Linked DNA regions of Posidoniimonas polymericola. The protein of the gene in region 3 interacts with the protein of the main gene of each other region in a pairwise test. Links are inferred from orthologs where the notes say so. Each region holds a gene or a part of one and is shown on either strand. Other genes may lie near its edges.

The links. The genes of interacting proteins can lie anywhere in the genome.
Region 1: the proteins of Pla123a_RS21000 (region 3) and Pla123a_RS09845 interact in binary tests that used the Escherichia coli proteins (3 or more experiments, as listed by UniProt). The link is inferred for Posidoniimonas polymericola from one-to-one orthologs.
Region 2: the proteins of Pla123a_RS21000 (region 3) and Pla123a_RS20355 interact in binary tests that used the Escherichia coli proteins (3 or more experiments, as listed by UniProt). The link is inferred for Posidoniimonas polymericola from one-to-one orthologs.

The regions. Positions count from the first base shown.
Region 1 is NZ_SJPO01000004.1:199,539-204,135, reverse strand. What follows is about bases 370-4,597. They hold Pla123a_RS09845 (preprotein translocase subunit SecA), read right to left. Parts: upstream 4,281-4,597; coding sequence 570-4,280; downstream 370-569. Other genes in these bases: Pla123a_RS09850 (hypothetical protein), read right to left, coding at 370-409. Also shown: Pla123a_RS09855 (hypothetical protein), read right to left, coding at 1-45; more of Pla123a_RS09850, read right to left, coding at 125-369. UniProt on the Escherichia coli protein: Required for protein export, interacts with the SecYEG preprotein conducting channel.
Region 2 is NZ_SJPO01000011.1:178,340-181,433, reverse strand. Bases 370-3,094 are described here. They hold Pla123a_RS20355 (acyl carrier protein), read right to left. Parts: upstream 1,990-3,094; coding sequence 1,750-1,989; downstream 370-1,749. Other genes in these bases: fabG (3-oxoacyl-[acyl-carrier-protein] reductase), read right to left, coding at 2,279-3,067; fabF (beta-ketoacyl-ACP synthase II), read right to left, coding at 370-1,532. In the rest of the region: Pla123a_RS20365 (matrixin family metalloprotease), read right to left, coding at 1-105; more of fabF, read right to left, coding at 297-369. UniProt on the Escherichia coli protein: Carrier of the growing fatty acid chain in fatty acid biosynthesis.
Region 3 is NZ_SJPO01000012.1:125,384-132,910, reverse strand. What follows is about bases 2,422-5,353. They hold Pla123a_RS21000 (acyl-CoA thioesterase), read right to left. Parts: upstream 4,115-5,353; coding sequence 3,728-4,114; downstream 2,422-3,727. Other genes in these bases: Pla123a_RS20990 (hypothetical protein), read left to right, coding at 4,867-5,353; Pla123a_RS20995 (acetolactate synthase), read left to right, coding at 4,275-4,769; Pla123a_RS21005 (DJ-1/PfpI family protein), read right to left, coding at 2,887-3,474; Pla123a_RS21010 (arylsulfatase), read left to right, coding at 2,422-2,588. Outside these bases: more of Pla123a_RS21010, read left to right, coding at 189-2,421; more of Pla123a_RS20990, read left to right, coding at 5,354-5,562; Pla123a_RS20985 (HD domain-containing protein), read left to right, coding at 5,603-6,934; Pla123a_RS20980 (DUF1559 family PulG-like putative transporter), read right to left, coding at 6,956-7,527.

The DNA.
Region 1 (4,597 bases), on a different replicon or contig from region 3:
CGCGATCATCTGATCTTTGGCGGTTTGGTGCTCGACGGTCGACATGCGTGTCTCCTGAAGTGAGGCAAAGTCTCGCTTCTTCTATTCTACTACGAATCCGCGGTTCGTGACCCGACCTGCGGTGCTACTCCTCGATCACCGGGAACGGGCTCGTGCTTGGCATCCGCAGCTCGAGCGGTTGCTGGCTCGGCCGGATCCGCAGCTCCAGCGGTGGCGAGAGCCGAAGGAGGGGCAGGGGCGAGGCGCGCAGCGTCGCTGGTTCGGGTGCCAGACGGAGCTCGCGGAACGAGGCGTCGGGCGTGACCCCGTCCATCAGCATGGCCCGCTCGACCGAGTAAGGGATACCGAGCGCGGTGCGCGGCTCGGCGTTGATATCGACCTTGAGCGGCTCGAAGTGGAGGCCACCCATCGCGGGGACGGGGACTCGACCAGGAGCATCATGAATCAGTCCGGCTGTCTGCTGAGCAGAGGCTAACCGAGCTACCATCACGACGATGGGGATCGAAAGCACGCAGGTAACTATCGTCGTCCGGCTTCGCATCACAAACTCCGTGGTCTGAATTGGTCGTCTATCCAGCCCCGCCGGCTCTTCCGCAGCACTGCTTGTACTTCTTGCCGCTTCCGCAGGGGCAGGGCTCGTTGCGGCCGACCTTCTCCTCGCGGTTGCGGATCGGCTCGGGCTTTTTTTCGCCCTGGTTGCTGGCGTCGATGCCGGCTTCTTGCTGCTTGGCGATGTCGGTCGCGCTGGGGCCGGCGTCGTGGCGTTCCTGGGCGTGCTCGACCCACGTGCTCTGGACGAAGCCGGTGTCGAGGGTCTCCATCTTGAAGACCAGGTCCGTCACGTACGCGCCGAGCGAGTCCCACATCTGCTCGAACATCCGCATGCCCTCTCGCTTGTACTCGACCTTCGGGTCGACCTGGGCGTAGCCGCGGAGGCCGACGCTGGACCGCAGGTGGTCCATCGCCAGCAGGTGCTCCTTCCAGGCGCTGTCCAAGAGCTGCAGCAAGAGACCGCGCTCCATGCGGCGCATCTCGGGGCGGAAGCGGTCCTCCACGGCCTGCGACACGCGGCGGCGGGCCGCCTCCTGGTCGAGGTCGGCGAGCTCCTCGGTCGACAGCTCGGCACCGGTGTTGGTCTTGAGCCAGTTGGCCAGGTCGTCGAGCTTGCCGTTCATCCCGCTGACGGCGCCGAGCGTGTCGGCGTGGGCGTTCTGCGAGCCGGCGAACAGCGTGTCGAGCTTGCTCATCGCCTCGGTGAAGACCTCCTGGGCCTTCTTGTTGGCGTCGGCGCTGTGGGCGATCAGCAGCTTGGCGATCTCCTCGCCCTGCTTGTTCTTGATGTCGTCGAGCGACAATTCGACGTTGAACCGGCGGTTGGCCCACTCGACCAGGCCCTCGCGGTCGAGCGCGCCGCGCTGACCGCCGGCGCCGGCGCCGGCGCGGAACCGGTTGAAGGCGGCCATGATGGCGTACTCGGCCTCGCGGGAGTCGTAGGCCTCCTCGGCCTTGGCGTGCGCCAGCTCGGTGATCTGGTGGGCCTCCTTGTCGGCGACCTCCTCCTCGGTCAGCTGGATGGCGAACTTGTCCCACAGCCAGCCGCGGGCCGTGTTGACGCCGAAGTCCTTGTCGAGGAACCGGGCGGTGTCGCTCAGGTCGACCGCGGCGACCCACTTGCGGGCGTCGTCCACGAGCCGCTCGTCGAGCATGTCGCGGCCGACCTTCTTGAGGTCGCGGTCGCGGTAGTTGGTGCCGTAGCGGGTGTTGGCCCAGGTCGCGAGGGCGGACCAGTTCCACTCGTCCTCGGCGTCCTGCGGCAGGTTCTCGTCGATCGCGTCCTGGACGTTCGACTCGGCCATCCGCTCGGCCTCGTCGTGGGCGATCTTCTCGGCTTCTTCGTAGGGCGTGTTGCGGTAGTCGCGGGGGTCGAGCTCGGCCCCGAGCAGCGACCCGGCGGCGGCCGAGAAGGTCTCGACGCCGTAGGTGGGCGAGAGGATCGTGCCGAGGCGGTCGTCGATCTGCTCGCGGATCATCTCGAGCATCAGGTCGCGGCAGTTGACGCCGTCGAGGATCGCCTGGCGGTAGTTGTAGACCCGCTTCCGCTGCTCGTCCATCACCTCGTCGTACTCGAGGAGGTTCTTGCGGATCTCGAAATTGCGTTCCTCGACCTTTTTCTGGGCCCCCTCGATGCGGCGGCTGACCATCTTGCTCTCGATGGCCTCGCCCTCCTGCATGCCGAGCCGGGTGAGGATCGAGCGGACCCACTCGCCGGCGAAGATCCGCATCAGGTCGTCTTCGAGCGACAGGTAGAAGCGGCTCGAGCCGGGGTCGCCCTGGCGGCCGCAGCGGCCGCGGAGCTGCAGGTCGATGCGGCGGGCCTCGTGACGCTCGGTGCCGATCACGCACAAGCCGCCGAGTCCCTTGGCCAGCTCGCCCTCGGCCTTCATCTGGTACTGCTTCTCGTAGTGGTCGACGCGTTCTTCCCAGACCTCGTTGGGGACGTCCAGCCGCGAGGCGTAGGTGTTCTGCAGCTCGGCCCAGGCCATGGTCTCGGGGTTGCCGCCCATGACGATGTCGGTGCCGCGGCCGGCCATGTTGGTGGCGATGGTCACCGCGCCCAGGCGGCCCGCCTGCGCGACGATCTCGGCCTCGCGTTTGTGCTGCTTGGCGTTGAGCACCTCGTGCTTGACGCCGCGGCCGTTGAGCAGGGCTCCGAGGGCCTCGCTCTTCTCGATCGACACCGTGCCGACCAGGATCGGGCGGCCCGGCTTCTGGATGTGCTTGACCTTGTTCATCGGGATCACCTCCCGACGCTTCGTGGCGTCGGACAGCTCGACCTCGACCTCCGATTCGGTCTCACGCACCAGCTTGCCGATGTGCCAGTCGCCGCCGGTGGTCTCGACCGTGGTGAACTTGTTGAGCCGCTCGATCTCGTCGGCGATCGCGACGTACTTCTCGCGCTCGCTGCGGTAGATGACGTCGGGGCTCTCGATCCGCTGCATCGGCCGGTTGGTGGGGACGCCGATGACGTCGAGCTTGTAGATCTTCCAGAACTCACCCGCCTCGGTGAGCGCGGTGCCGGTCATGCCGCCGAGCTTGTCGTAGAGCTTGAAGAAGTTCTGCAGCGTGACCGTGGCGAGGGTCTGGTTCTCCTGCTTGATCTGCACGCCCTCCTTGGCCTCGACCGCCTGGTGCAGGCCGTCGGACCACTGGCGGCCCTCCATCAGACGACCGGTAAACTCGTCGACGATGACGATCTTGCCGTCGTTGATGACGTAGTTGACGTCGCGCTTGTAGAGGAAGTGGGCCTTGAGCGAGTTGTCGATCAGGTGCGGCCACTGCATGTTGCCGGCCGTGTAGAAGCTCTCCACGCCGGCCAGCTTCTCCGCCTCGCGGACGCCCTCGTCAGTCAGGCTGACGTTGTGCTCCTTCTCCTTGACCTCGAAGTGCACTTCCTTCTTGAGCCCGCGGGCGACCTTGTCGGCCCGCTGGTACTTGGTGATGTCGTCCTCGGCCGGGCCGGAGATGATCAGCGGCGTGCGGGCCTCGTCGATCAGGATGTTGTCGACCTCGTCGATGATGGCGAAGGTCAGCGGGCCCTGGCTCTGCTGCATGTGCTTGGGGAAGCGGTCGTCCCCCTTGGCGGCCATGCGCATGTTGTCGCGGAGGTAGTCGAAGCCGAACTCGTTGTTGGTGCCGTAGGTGATGTCGCAGTCGTAGGCGTGCTGGCGTTCGGCGGCGTCCATGCCGGAGTAGATCGCGCCGACCGTCAGGCCGAGGTTGGTGAACAGCGGGCCCATCCACTCCATGTCGCGGCGGGCGAGGTAGTCGTTGACCGTGATCACGTGCACGCTGCCGCCCAGCGCATTGAGGTACGCGGCGAGCGTCGCGACCAGCGTCTTGCCTTCGCCGGTCACCATCTCGGCGATGGAGCCGTCGTGAAGGATCATGCCGCCGAGCAGCTGCACGTCGTAGTGCCGCATGCTGCGGAACCGCTTGCCCGCCTCGCGGCAGACGGCGAACGCCTCGACGAGGATGTCGTCGAGGGTCTCGCCCTTGGCCAGACGCTGGCGGAAGAGCGTGGTCTGCTCGCGCAGCTCGTCGTGGCTCATCGCCTCGTACTTGGGCTCCAGCGCATTGATCGCGTCGACCCTGGGCTGCAGCCGCTTTAGGTAGCGGGCGTTGGCCGAGCCGAAGATGCTGGTGATCAGCCGCTCGAAGCGGCCGAGAATGGCGTTGACAATCCCCGAGAGGACTTCCCAAACGCGTTCCAAAATATCCATGATTTCGCAGGGTAAGCAGTGCCGCCACGGCTAGGCGAATCGACGGGGCGCCTTGGGCGGTAGGGTGTTCTCGTTGGCTGGACGACGCCCCAACCGAGCCCTGAGCGGGCCTAGTCCGGTGGCGCAGTTCTGCTAGGTCCCCCGGGTCCGGGGGGCGCGAAAGCGCGCAACTCCTAGCAGCGCAGAAGTTTATTGCGATTCTAAGAGGGGGTCAAGATGAACGCTCTGGAGGGCTTTTGCCGGGCGTCCGGCCGCCGCTAGCGGGTATTCGCCCCCCGCGGCAAGCAATTGGGGCGCTGCGCCCGCCCGGGACCTAG
Region 2 (3,094 bases), on a different replicon or contig from region 3:
CTGCTGCCCCTGCGATGTCGATGCACTGAAGAAGCCCGACCCATCCTGGCTGTAGTCGATGCGCAGATTAGCCGCCTGGCACGCAACCGCTAAGTGCGCGAGCACAGCGGCGGTCAGAATTGCGAGAAGAGAAGGGCCCGCAGGCCGAGGACGCATCATGGTGTCTTATCGTGCTGTTCCCTAAGCGGGTCCTAGGACCCACTGCCCCTGCCGAAAAGCTAGGCGGACCTTGACGATAAAGCAAGAATCTGACGAGAAAACGCGTTAATCCGCACCGCAGAAATCGGCAGCGTCGATCAGACCTTGGCGGCGACGATTGACCCGTTGTGGCCGCCGAACCCAAAGCTATTGCTCATCACCACCTTGACCTCCCGCTGCTGCGGTTCGTTCGGCGTGTAGTTGAGGTCGCAGGCCGGGTCGGGGGTGTGCTGGTTGATTGTCGGCGGGCAGACCCCGTCGTTCAGGGCCTTGATGCTAAGAATCAACTCTACGCCACCGCTCGCGCCGAGCAGGTGCCCGAGCTCGCTCTTGGTGCTCGAGACATTCAGCTTGTAGGCGTGGTCGCCAAAGACGCTCTTGATGCCGACCGTCTCGGCCTTGTCGCCCAGTGGCGTGCTGGTCCCGTGGGCGTTGATGTAGTCGACTTCGGTCGGCTCGAGCTTGGCGTCCCGCAGGGCGCAGGTCATCGCCCAGGCGCCGCCCGAGCCATTGGGGTCGGGCTGGGTGATGTGCCCGCCGTCGGCGCTGGCGCCGTAGCCGACAATCTCTGCGAAGATCGGTGCGTTGCGGGCCTTGGCGTGCTCGTACTCCTCGAACACCAGCACCCCCGCGCCCTCGGCCAGGACGAAGCCGTCGCGTTCGGCGTCGAAGGGGCGGCTGGCGCCCTGCGGGTCGTGACCCCGCTCGGAGAGGGCCCGCATGTTGGCAAACCCGGCCAGGCCCATTTCGGTACAGGCCGCTTCGCTGCCGCCGGTAATCACGATGTCGGCGTCGTCGTACTGGATGGAGCGGAAGGCGTCGCCCATGGCGTTAGTAGCGCTGGCGCACGCGGTCGCAACCGCGACATTCACGCCCTTGAGTCCGTAAAGGATCGAGACGTGTCCCGACGCCGCGTTGACCATCAGCTTCGGGATCGTGAACGCCGAGACCTTGTCCGGCCCCTTCAAAATCAAGCGGGTCTGCTGGGCCTCGATCTCGGTCAGACCGCCGACGCCGGAACCGATGATGACTCCGCAGCGGCGCGGGTCGATGGTCGAAAAATCAACGCCCGACTGGTTCACGGCTTCCACCGCCGCGACGTGGGCGAACTGCGTGAAGCGGTCGAGGCGTTTGGCGTCCTTCGGCGAGATATACTCCGACGGGTCCCAGTCGTGGATGTCGCCGCCGAACTTGACCTTGTGACGCGTCGTGTCGAAGGCCTTCAGCTCGTGGATCCCGCTCTTGCCGGCGAGGATGTTCTGCCAGAGCTCATCGACCTTGCACCCCAGGACGGTCACCGCGCCCATTCCGGTAACTACAACTCGCCGTTTCATAGCACTCGTCCGCGGTCTTGTGTGGGAGGAAGGAGCCGGGGCGCCCCCGGCCCGAACCAGGTCTCAGGATCCAAAAAAAAGGGCGCCGGCCCGCGAGGCCCAGCGCCGAAGCACGCGCCGGCAACACCCGGCTTCCCCGGGCCCGGACTGACAGGCGACCACGCGGGCGCGTGGCCGCCCCCGTCACGCGACGCGTCAGACGCCGCGGGGCGGAGACTCAGCTTCCGGAGTTTGCCTCGATAAACTCAACCGCCTGGCCGACGGTCTGAATCTTTTCAGCCGCGTCGTCGGGGATGTTGATATCGAATTCTTCTTCCAGCTCCATGACCAGCTCAACCGTGTCGAGCGAGTCGGCGCCGAGATCGTTGACGAACGACGTCTCTGCTGAGATCTTTTCTTTGTCGACGCCAAGCTGCTCTGCCACGATGTCCGTGACGCGTTCCAATACCGAGGCCACTACTGTTCTCCTTGAATCCGCTAACAGGACGCTATCGATCCGGGCGTCGGGCGTGGCGACTGGGAGGACCCAGCGGAAGGCCCAGCGGGAAGCCCTGCCGACCACTACCAGGGGCCGCTTGACGGCCCCCGGATGACGTCCGGAATTGGTTAGTAGAGTAAATTGCCTGCGGGCCCCTGGGAGGGCGAATGACCCCTCAAAATAGAGGGGCTCCACAAGCGAGGTCAAGATATAGCTGTTTGGGTTGGGGCTGTCTAGGTCGACCCGCTAAGCCTGAGAGCCGCGGCGATCAGCCGGTCATGCCCCCGTCGATGGTGAGCACCTGGCCGGTAATGTAGGCCGCGGAGTCGCTCGCCAGGAACAGGGCCGCGTCGGCCACCTCGTCCGGCTCGCCCAGCCGCTGCAGCGGGATCCGCTGCTTGACGACGTCGTGGAAGGCGTCGCCGCCGGCCTCGGCGAGGATGTCGGTCATGTCAGAGCGGATGAAACCGGGGCAGATCGCGTTGACCGTGATCGGCCGCCGCTTGCTGCCGAGCTCCTTCGCGACCGTCTGGGTGAAGCCGATCACGCCCGCCTTCGAGGCCGAGTAGTTGGCCTGGCCCGGGTTGCCCATCAGTCCCGAGATGCTAGAGATGTTGATGATCCGGCCGCTCTTGGCCCGCACCATCACCTGGGCGACCGCGCGGGTGAACAGGAAGACCGAGCTGAGGTTCGACGAGATAACGTCGTGCCAGTCGTCGTCGGACATCCTCAGCAGCAGCGTGTCGCGGGTAATGCCGGCGTTGTTTACCAGGATGTCGATCGCGTCCCACTGACCGTGGATCTGGTCGACGGTCGCCTGGATCTGCTCGGCGTCGCAAACGTCGCACTGGTGGACGCTCGCCTGACCGCCGGCATCGCGGATCTCCTGGGCGACCTCCTCCAGCTTCTCGGTGTTGCGGGCGACGCAGGCCACCGTCGCGCCGGCCCGACCCAGCCGGGTGGCGATCGCGCGGCCGATGCCCCTCGAGGCCCCGGTCACTAACGCGACCTTCCCTGAGAAGTCGGAAGTTACAACTGCTTTACTCGGCTCAGCCATCGTGGCTCCTGACAGAAACTTTTTTGC
Region 3 (7,527 bases):
AATGAGCCGAGGCCGACCGTCGGGAGGCCGGTTTCGTGCTGCGAAGCCGGAAATCAGGGGCTCATTCGCCGCGCAGTCATCAATAAACTGCCAAACCAAGCGACCTATCGAGAAATTGCCCCCCGGTAATGGGAAGCCGAATGGCCATATTCTTCCGAACGACCACATCACAGTGCCGGAGCTCTATCGTGACTACATCACTTTCTCGTCTTGCTCTAATTCGAACATGCTTAGCGACAATCGTTGCTGCTCTCATCGCGACTCCATCGGGAGCTCAGGAAAACGACTACGAAGTCCCCGTCAACCGACGTGACCTTCCTATCGCCGCGCCGTGGCAGCCGCCGATCCACACGCTCGACGCCCGCGACGCCAAGGCGCCGCCGGTGTTCGAGGTAAAGGCGCCCAAGGACGCGCCAAACGTGATGATCATCTTGATCGACGACCTCGGATTCGGCGGGACCAGCGCGTTCGGCGGCGTCACCCAGACGCCCTCGTTCGACCGCCTGGCGAAGAACGGGCTGATGTACAACCAGTTTCACTCTACGGCGCTCTGCTCCCCGACGCGGCAGGCGCTGCTGACCGGCCGTAACCACCACAGCGTCAACATGGGGTCGATCACCGAGATCGCCACTTCGTTTCCTGGGCAGACCGGCAAGCTACCGGAGAGCTGCGCTAAGCTCCCCGAGACGCTTCGCCTGAACGGCTACAGCACGGCCCACTTCGGCAAGTGCCACGAGGTAGCGGCCTGGGAGATCAGCCCCTCGGGTCCGCTCACCCGCTGGCCGACGCTCTCCGGGTTCGACAAGTTCTACGGGTTCCTCGGGGGCGAGACCAATCAATGGTCGCCCGCTATCTACGACGGCGTCACGCCGGTCGACGACCCGGCGAAGGGGGACCCGGACTACCACTTCATGAACGACATGACCACCCAAGCGATCAACTGGGTGCGCTCGCAACAGTCACTCACGCCTGACAAGCCGTTCTTCGTTTACTTCGCCCCCGGCGCGACGCACGCGCCGCACCATGTTCCCCAGTCGTACATAGACAAGCACAAGGGCGCCTTCGACGAGGGGTGGGATGTCATCCGCAAGCGGATCTTCGAGAACCAGAAGCGTCTCGGCGTGATCCCGGCGGACGCGGAGCTAGCTGACAAGCCGAAGGACATCAAGGACTGGGACGACCTCTCCGACGACGAGCGGAAGCTGTTCTCGCGGCAGGCGGAAGTGTTCGCCGCTTTCCTCGACATGACCGACGCCGAAATCGGTCGGCTGATCGATGCGGTTGAGAAGATGGGCGAGCTGGATAACACGCTGATCGTGTTTATGGCCGGCGACAACGGGACCAGCGCCGAAGGGGGGATGATCGGCATGTACAACGAGATGACCTACTTCAACGGCGTCGAGGAGACGGTCCCCGACATGCTCAAGCACTACGACGAGTGGGGCGGCCCCAGCACCTACCCACACATGGCGGCCGGATGGGCGGTCTGCTTCGACTCGCCGTTTATGTGGACCAAGCAGGTGCCGGCCAACTACGGCGGCACACGGCAGGGGACGGTCGTCCACTGGCCCAACGGAATCAAGGCCAAGGGGGAGCTGCGCGACCAGTGGCACCACGTGATCGACATCGCGCCCACCATCCTCGAAGCGGCCGGCCTCCCTCAGCCGCGGACCGTGAACGGCGTCGGCCAGCGGCCAATGGAGGGGGTGAGCATGGCCTACTCGTTCGACGACGCCGAGGCCGCCGACCGCCACCTCGTGCAGTACTTCGAGATCATGGGCAACCGCGGCTTGTACTACGACGGCTGGTTCGCTGGAACGGTGCACATGTACCCTTGGGCGCCGCCGCGCAATACGTTCGAGAACGACGACTGGGAGCTGTACCATGTCACCGAGGACTTCAGCATGGCCAACAACCTCGCCGACGAGCGTCCTGAGAAGCTCAAGGAGCTCCAGGAGATGTTCCTGTCCGAGGCGGTCAAATATAAGGTGTTGCCGCTCGACGACCGCCGCCAGCTCCGGGTCAATGCGAAGCTGGCCGGCAGGCCGACGCTGATGGGCGACCGCAAGTCGCTCACCGTCTACGAGGGCCTCGGCTTCCTGCCGGAGAATGATTTCATCGACACCAAGAACACGTCGTTCGAGATAGTCGCCCAGATTGACAACACCGAAGGCGACGCGGCCGGCGTGATCGTGAGCCAGGGCGGCCGCTTCGGCGGCTGGAGTCTGTACGTGCAACAGGGCAAGCCGGTCTACACGTACAACTTCCTGGGCCTCGACTCTTACACCATTAAATCCGACGAGGCCCTGCCGAAGAAGCAGGCCACAATCAAGCTCGAGTTCGATTACGCCGGCCAGTCGTCGGACGGCCAGCAGAAACTCGGCGCGGGGGGCACGGCTACGCTCCTGATCGATGGCAAGAAGGTCGGATCGGGCAAGGTCGAGAAGACCCAATTCGCGATCTGGTCTGCCGACGAGACCGCTAACGTGGGCGTCGACCGGGAGACGCCTGTCTCGTCCGACTACGACGAGCACTCAAGCCGCTTCACAGGGAAAATTGACAAGGTCACGATCACCCTCGAGCAGTAGGACGAGCAGGACGGTGGCTAAGCCGTAGTGAGTCTCTGGCCGGCCTCGGCAATTTGGATTGTCAACCGTAGTGATCGCGTGCGGAGGCGTCGAGGCAGCTCAGGGCAGGCTCGCGGCGCAATTCGCAGAGACCGTTTGCCGTTCAGGATGCATCGGCCGCTGCGCTAGAGAAAAGGGACCAACCAGCTGAGCTTGTCATAACCTCGGTCAGATTCAAGAGCTGCCAAACGGCGCCGGCTTCATCGTCCCGCGCACGCCGGGGTGACCCCGCTGATGATCGCTATCCACCGTCGCCCGTTCAGCCGAGCGAAATCGACGCCCCCAGCGTGTCCGCCAACGCCCGGATCCACGCCGGGTTGGCGGGCCAGGCCGGCGCCGTCACCAGGTTCTGATCGACGCACGCGCTGTCGAGCCCGGCGGAGGGCTCGTCCCACTCGCCGCCGGCCAACAGCACGTCGGGTTTGCAGGCGGGGTAGGCCTGGCACTTCTTGCCGCGGACCACGTCGGCCGCGGCGAGCAGCTGGGCGGCGTGGCAGGTGGCGGCGATTGGCTTGCCGGCGGCGTTGAAGTCCTGGATCAGCTTGATCACCGCCGGGTCGAGCCGCAGGTACTCGGGCGCGCGGCCGCCGGGCAGCACCAACGCCGCGTAGTCGTCTGCCTTGGCGGCGGCGAAGTCGGCGTTGAGGGCAAAGTTGTGCCCCCGCTTCTCGGTGTAGGTCTGGTCGCCCTCGAAGTCGTGGATGGCGGTCGCGACTACCTCGCCGGCCTTTTTGTTCGGGCAGACCGCGTGGACCTCGTAGCCGAGCATCAGCAGCATCTGGAACGGGACCATCACTTCGTAATCTTCTACAAAGTCGCCGGCGAGAACGAGGATTTTCTTGGGCATGCTTGATGGGTGGGTAGAGGGTGTGGGGCGCTAGTTGGAGCGCGCTGGATTGTTGGGGTAGAGTTTACCAGCAATTCGAGAGCGGGTGCCGGGGGCGCTCCCGCAGGGAAGCCCCCGAGAGCTACTCGTGAGGCAGGCTCAACAGTCCGGGGCTTCCGCTAGCGCGGAGCGCCCCGGGCACCCTCGCTATGTTTATGAATATGAAGCAGAGCCAAGTCTCAGGACCTAGCGGCCAGCGCCCTCTAGCCAGCGCCTACTCGATTTCTAGGTACTCGGGGATCCGCTGCACGCGGCCGTCGCGGTCGATGCAGGCGATGGTGCTGGTCGCCTCGGCCAGCAGCTCGCCGCCCCGCTTGACCTCGTAGACGTGATCGATGCGGGCGCCGCGGGCGCGCTCGGTCCGCAGCCAGATGGTGAGCGTGTCGCCAAAGCGGGCGGGGCGGTGGTACTTGCAGGCGATCTTGTTCACCACCAGCATCAGGCCGCTGCGTTCGAACTCGGCGTAGTCGTATCCGGCCGACCTGAACTGCTCGATCCGGGCGATCTCGAGGTACTTGAGGTAGTTCGCGTGGTGCACGACGCCCTGGGCGTCGACCTCGTAGTAGCGGACCGTCAGGTCGAATTGAAACTCGCGGGACATCCAGCCAAGTGGGGTCGGGGAGGGGGCGTGGGGCGGCGGCCGAGTTGCAACAAGGCCTTTCATTGCTTACACTTGCGGCCGTTTTGCAGGGCATGGCGAAACGGGCCGGCCCACCGCGTCACCCCGTTTTAGCTTCTTAGGATCCAACAGGGCAACCGTTATGAGCACGGGCGAAGGACTCGGTTCCGACTTCATGACCGCTCGTGGTCGGGACTACCCAACTATCCGCCAGTTCACGGTCTTCCTCGAGAACCGCGTGGGGCAGCTGATGGAGGTTGTCAGGCGGTTCGAGGGGAGCAACGTGCGGATTGTCGCGTTGACCATCTCCGACTCGACCGAGTGCGCCCTGGTCCGCTTCCTGCTCAGCGATCCCGAAATCGGGCGGGAGATCCTCGAACGGGCCGGTCTGGCGATTGTCGAGTCGGACCTCGTGGGGGTCGAGTTGCCCGACTCGCCCCAGCCGATGCTGCAGGTCTGCACGGCGCTGCTGGCCGCGGAGATTAATATCTCGCAGGTCTACCCGCTGATCGTGCGTCCCACCGGGCGGCCCGCGGTCGCGCTGATGGTGGACAACATCGAACACACCCTCGAGACCCTCGAGTCGAAGGGGTTCCATTTGATCCACGAGGACGAGCTGAAGGACTATGATAACTAGGCGCCGACGCGGCGCGTGTCCTTCCTCGCCGGCGAGTCAACGTGTCTCGCCGCCACCTACTCGATGAACCGCTCCGACGGCGGTTGCTGCTGATCCCATGCCGATAGACGTCACCTGCCCGGGCTGCCACAAGCGATTCAAGGTCAGCGACAAGTTCTCTGGTCAGAAGGGGCCGTGCCCGCAGTGCAAGACGGTCATGGAGATCCCGAAGCTGGAAGACCAGGTGGTCATCCACGCCCCGGACGAGACCAGCGGCCCCAAGGACGCCAAGGGGCGTTCGGTCCTCAAGACCGCCAAGTACAAGGACGCCAAGTTCAACCCGATCATGGCGTCGGCCGTCGGCGGCGTGGTGCTGCTGATGCTGCTCGGCGCGTTCCTGCTCCGCGGTCAGTCGCCGGACGAGTGGGTGCTCGCGGGCGGGGCCGTGCTGCTCGGCCCGCTGCTCGCCTGGGCCGGCTACCCGATCCTCCGCGACAGCGAGCTGCAGCCGTACAGCGGTGGCGAGGCCTGGCTGCGGGCGGCCGGCTGCGGGCTGGCGTTCGCTCTGGGGTGGGGCGTCTACTGCTATGTCGGCTACTACTTCGGCGGCGGCGACTGGCCCATCCGAGATCTCGACATGGTCTACACGTTCTTCGCGGCCGGGTTTGCGCTGGGGATTGGCGGGCTGGCCGCCTTTGTGGCGTTCGACCTAGAGCCGATCAGCGCGACCCTGCTGGCGGCGTTCTACTTTGTCGTCACGATTGTCCTCCGGCTGGTGATGGACCTGCCGGCCCTCCCCGGGCTCGGGGCGTAGCCGTCGGCCCGCACACGCTTCCTCTGAAACCACGGGCCCCGTGTCTAAGCTGCTCGACATCCCCGAACTCGCGAGCCTCCGCGGCGGAGCCAGCCTGGTGCGGATCCCGCCGCACACCGACGTGCCGCTCACGCCCCGCGTCCGGCAGTTGATTGACACGCCCGAGTTCCGCCGGCTCTCGCGAATCAGCCAGCTCGGCCTGGTGGCCCACGTCTACCCGGCGGCCAACCACACCCGCCACGAGCACTCGCTGGGCGTGTTCCGCTCGGCGCTCGACTACCTCACCCGGCTGGCCTGCGACGACCGCTTCACCGCCGTGGTAAGCGTGCAGGACGCCGAGCTGTTCCTGGTCTCGGCGTTGCTGCACGACTTGGGGCACTGGCCGTTCTGCCACCCGATCGAAGACATCCGCCTGCCGCAGACCCCGGACCACGAGCTGTTCGCCAACAGCTTCCTGCTCGAGGGCGAGGTCGCCGATTGCCTGCGCGACGACTGGGGCGTCAACCCGCGGGACGTCGTGACGCTGCTCTCGGGCAAGCCAACCGACCGCAAGAGCAAGATCCTCAAGTCGATGCTCTCCGGGCCGCTGGACGTCGACAAGGTCGACTACCTGATGCGCGACAGCCTGCACGCCGGCGTCCCCTACGGCCAGAACTTCGACCGCGGCCGCCTGATCCAGAGCCTCTGCCTGAACGAGGCCGGCGACGGCATGGCCATCACCGACAAGGGCAAGACCGCCGCGGAGATGATGGTCTTCGCCCGCTACGTCATGTTCAGCGAGGTCTACTGGCACCACGCCGTCCGCGCGGCGACCGCCATGCTGCAGCGGGCGTTCTACCTGCTGAGCGGATCGCTCGACATGGACTCGCTGTTCCGGATGACCGAGCTGCCGATGATCGACGCGATGTGCGCCGCCGCCGGCGACGGACCCGCCGCCGAACTGCTCGACGGGCTGTTCGGCCCTAGCCGGCGGCTCTACAAGCGGCTCGCCCAGTACAGCCTGTTCGAGGAGCCGCACCTGTACGCTAGGCTCGCCCGCAAGCCGTTCCCGTGGCTCTCGGCGGTCGCCGAGCAGTTCGCGTCGGTCGCGAGCACCGCGATGTCACGCGTGGTCGCCCCGCACGAGGTGCTGTTCGACGCCCCGCCGGTTGGGCTGGAGGTCGAGTTCAACATCGACGTCTACTTCGCCAAGCAGCGCGCCTACCGCCGGCTGGGCGACGTGTCGCCGGTCGTGCGGACCCTGGCCCGCGAGCAGTTCGACGACTACGTCAAACGGGTGCGGCTGTTTGTGCACCCCCGCGTTGCCGACGACATGCGCGACCTGCGGAACCTGCCCGAACTGCTCGCCGAAGCGATCGACCGGGTCGGCTAGCCGGCCGCGTCGCGGACTCGGCTAGGGCTGCGCCGGCTCGGCGAAGTTGAACCCCTCGGCGGCCCACTCCGAGATCTGCGACGCAGGAACCGCGTGCACGTGCCCGTCGGCAAACAGGTAGTTGGCGCACTGCCCCTGGTGCCGTTCGATCGCGATGTCGTGGCGGATCCGCTCGAACACCGAGGCCTCGTCGTCGTGGTCGTGGTCCTCGTGGCCTTCCTCCTCGACGAACCACTCGTGCGAGTCGACGTGGTCGAAGAAGGAGTGCTCCTCTTCTTCTTCGCCGTCGTGCTCGTGGTGCTCGGCCGGGGGCGCCTCGAACAGCATCATCGTGTTGTGGCTCTGGGGCAGGTCGAACAGGTTGCGGACCGACACGTCGTAGGACGGCCGGGGGTCGGTCTTGATCACGAGGTAGGCATTGAACGCGTAGCTCGAGACGCTCTGCCGGTCGAGCAGGGTCTCGGGCCGGAGGTCGTCGGGGCAGATGCGGATGCTGTCGGTCTTCTCGGTGTAGGGGGCGAGTGAGTAGACCCACGAGACGGGCTCGTCTTCCTCCTCCTCATCCTCGTCATGGTCGTCGTGCCCATGATCGT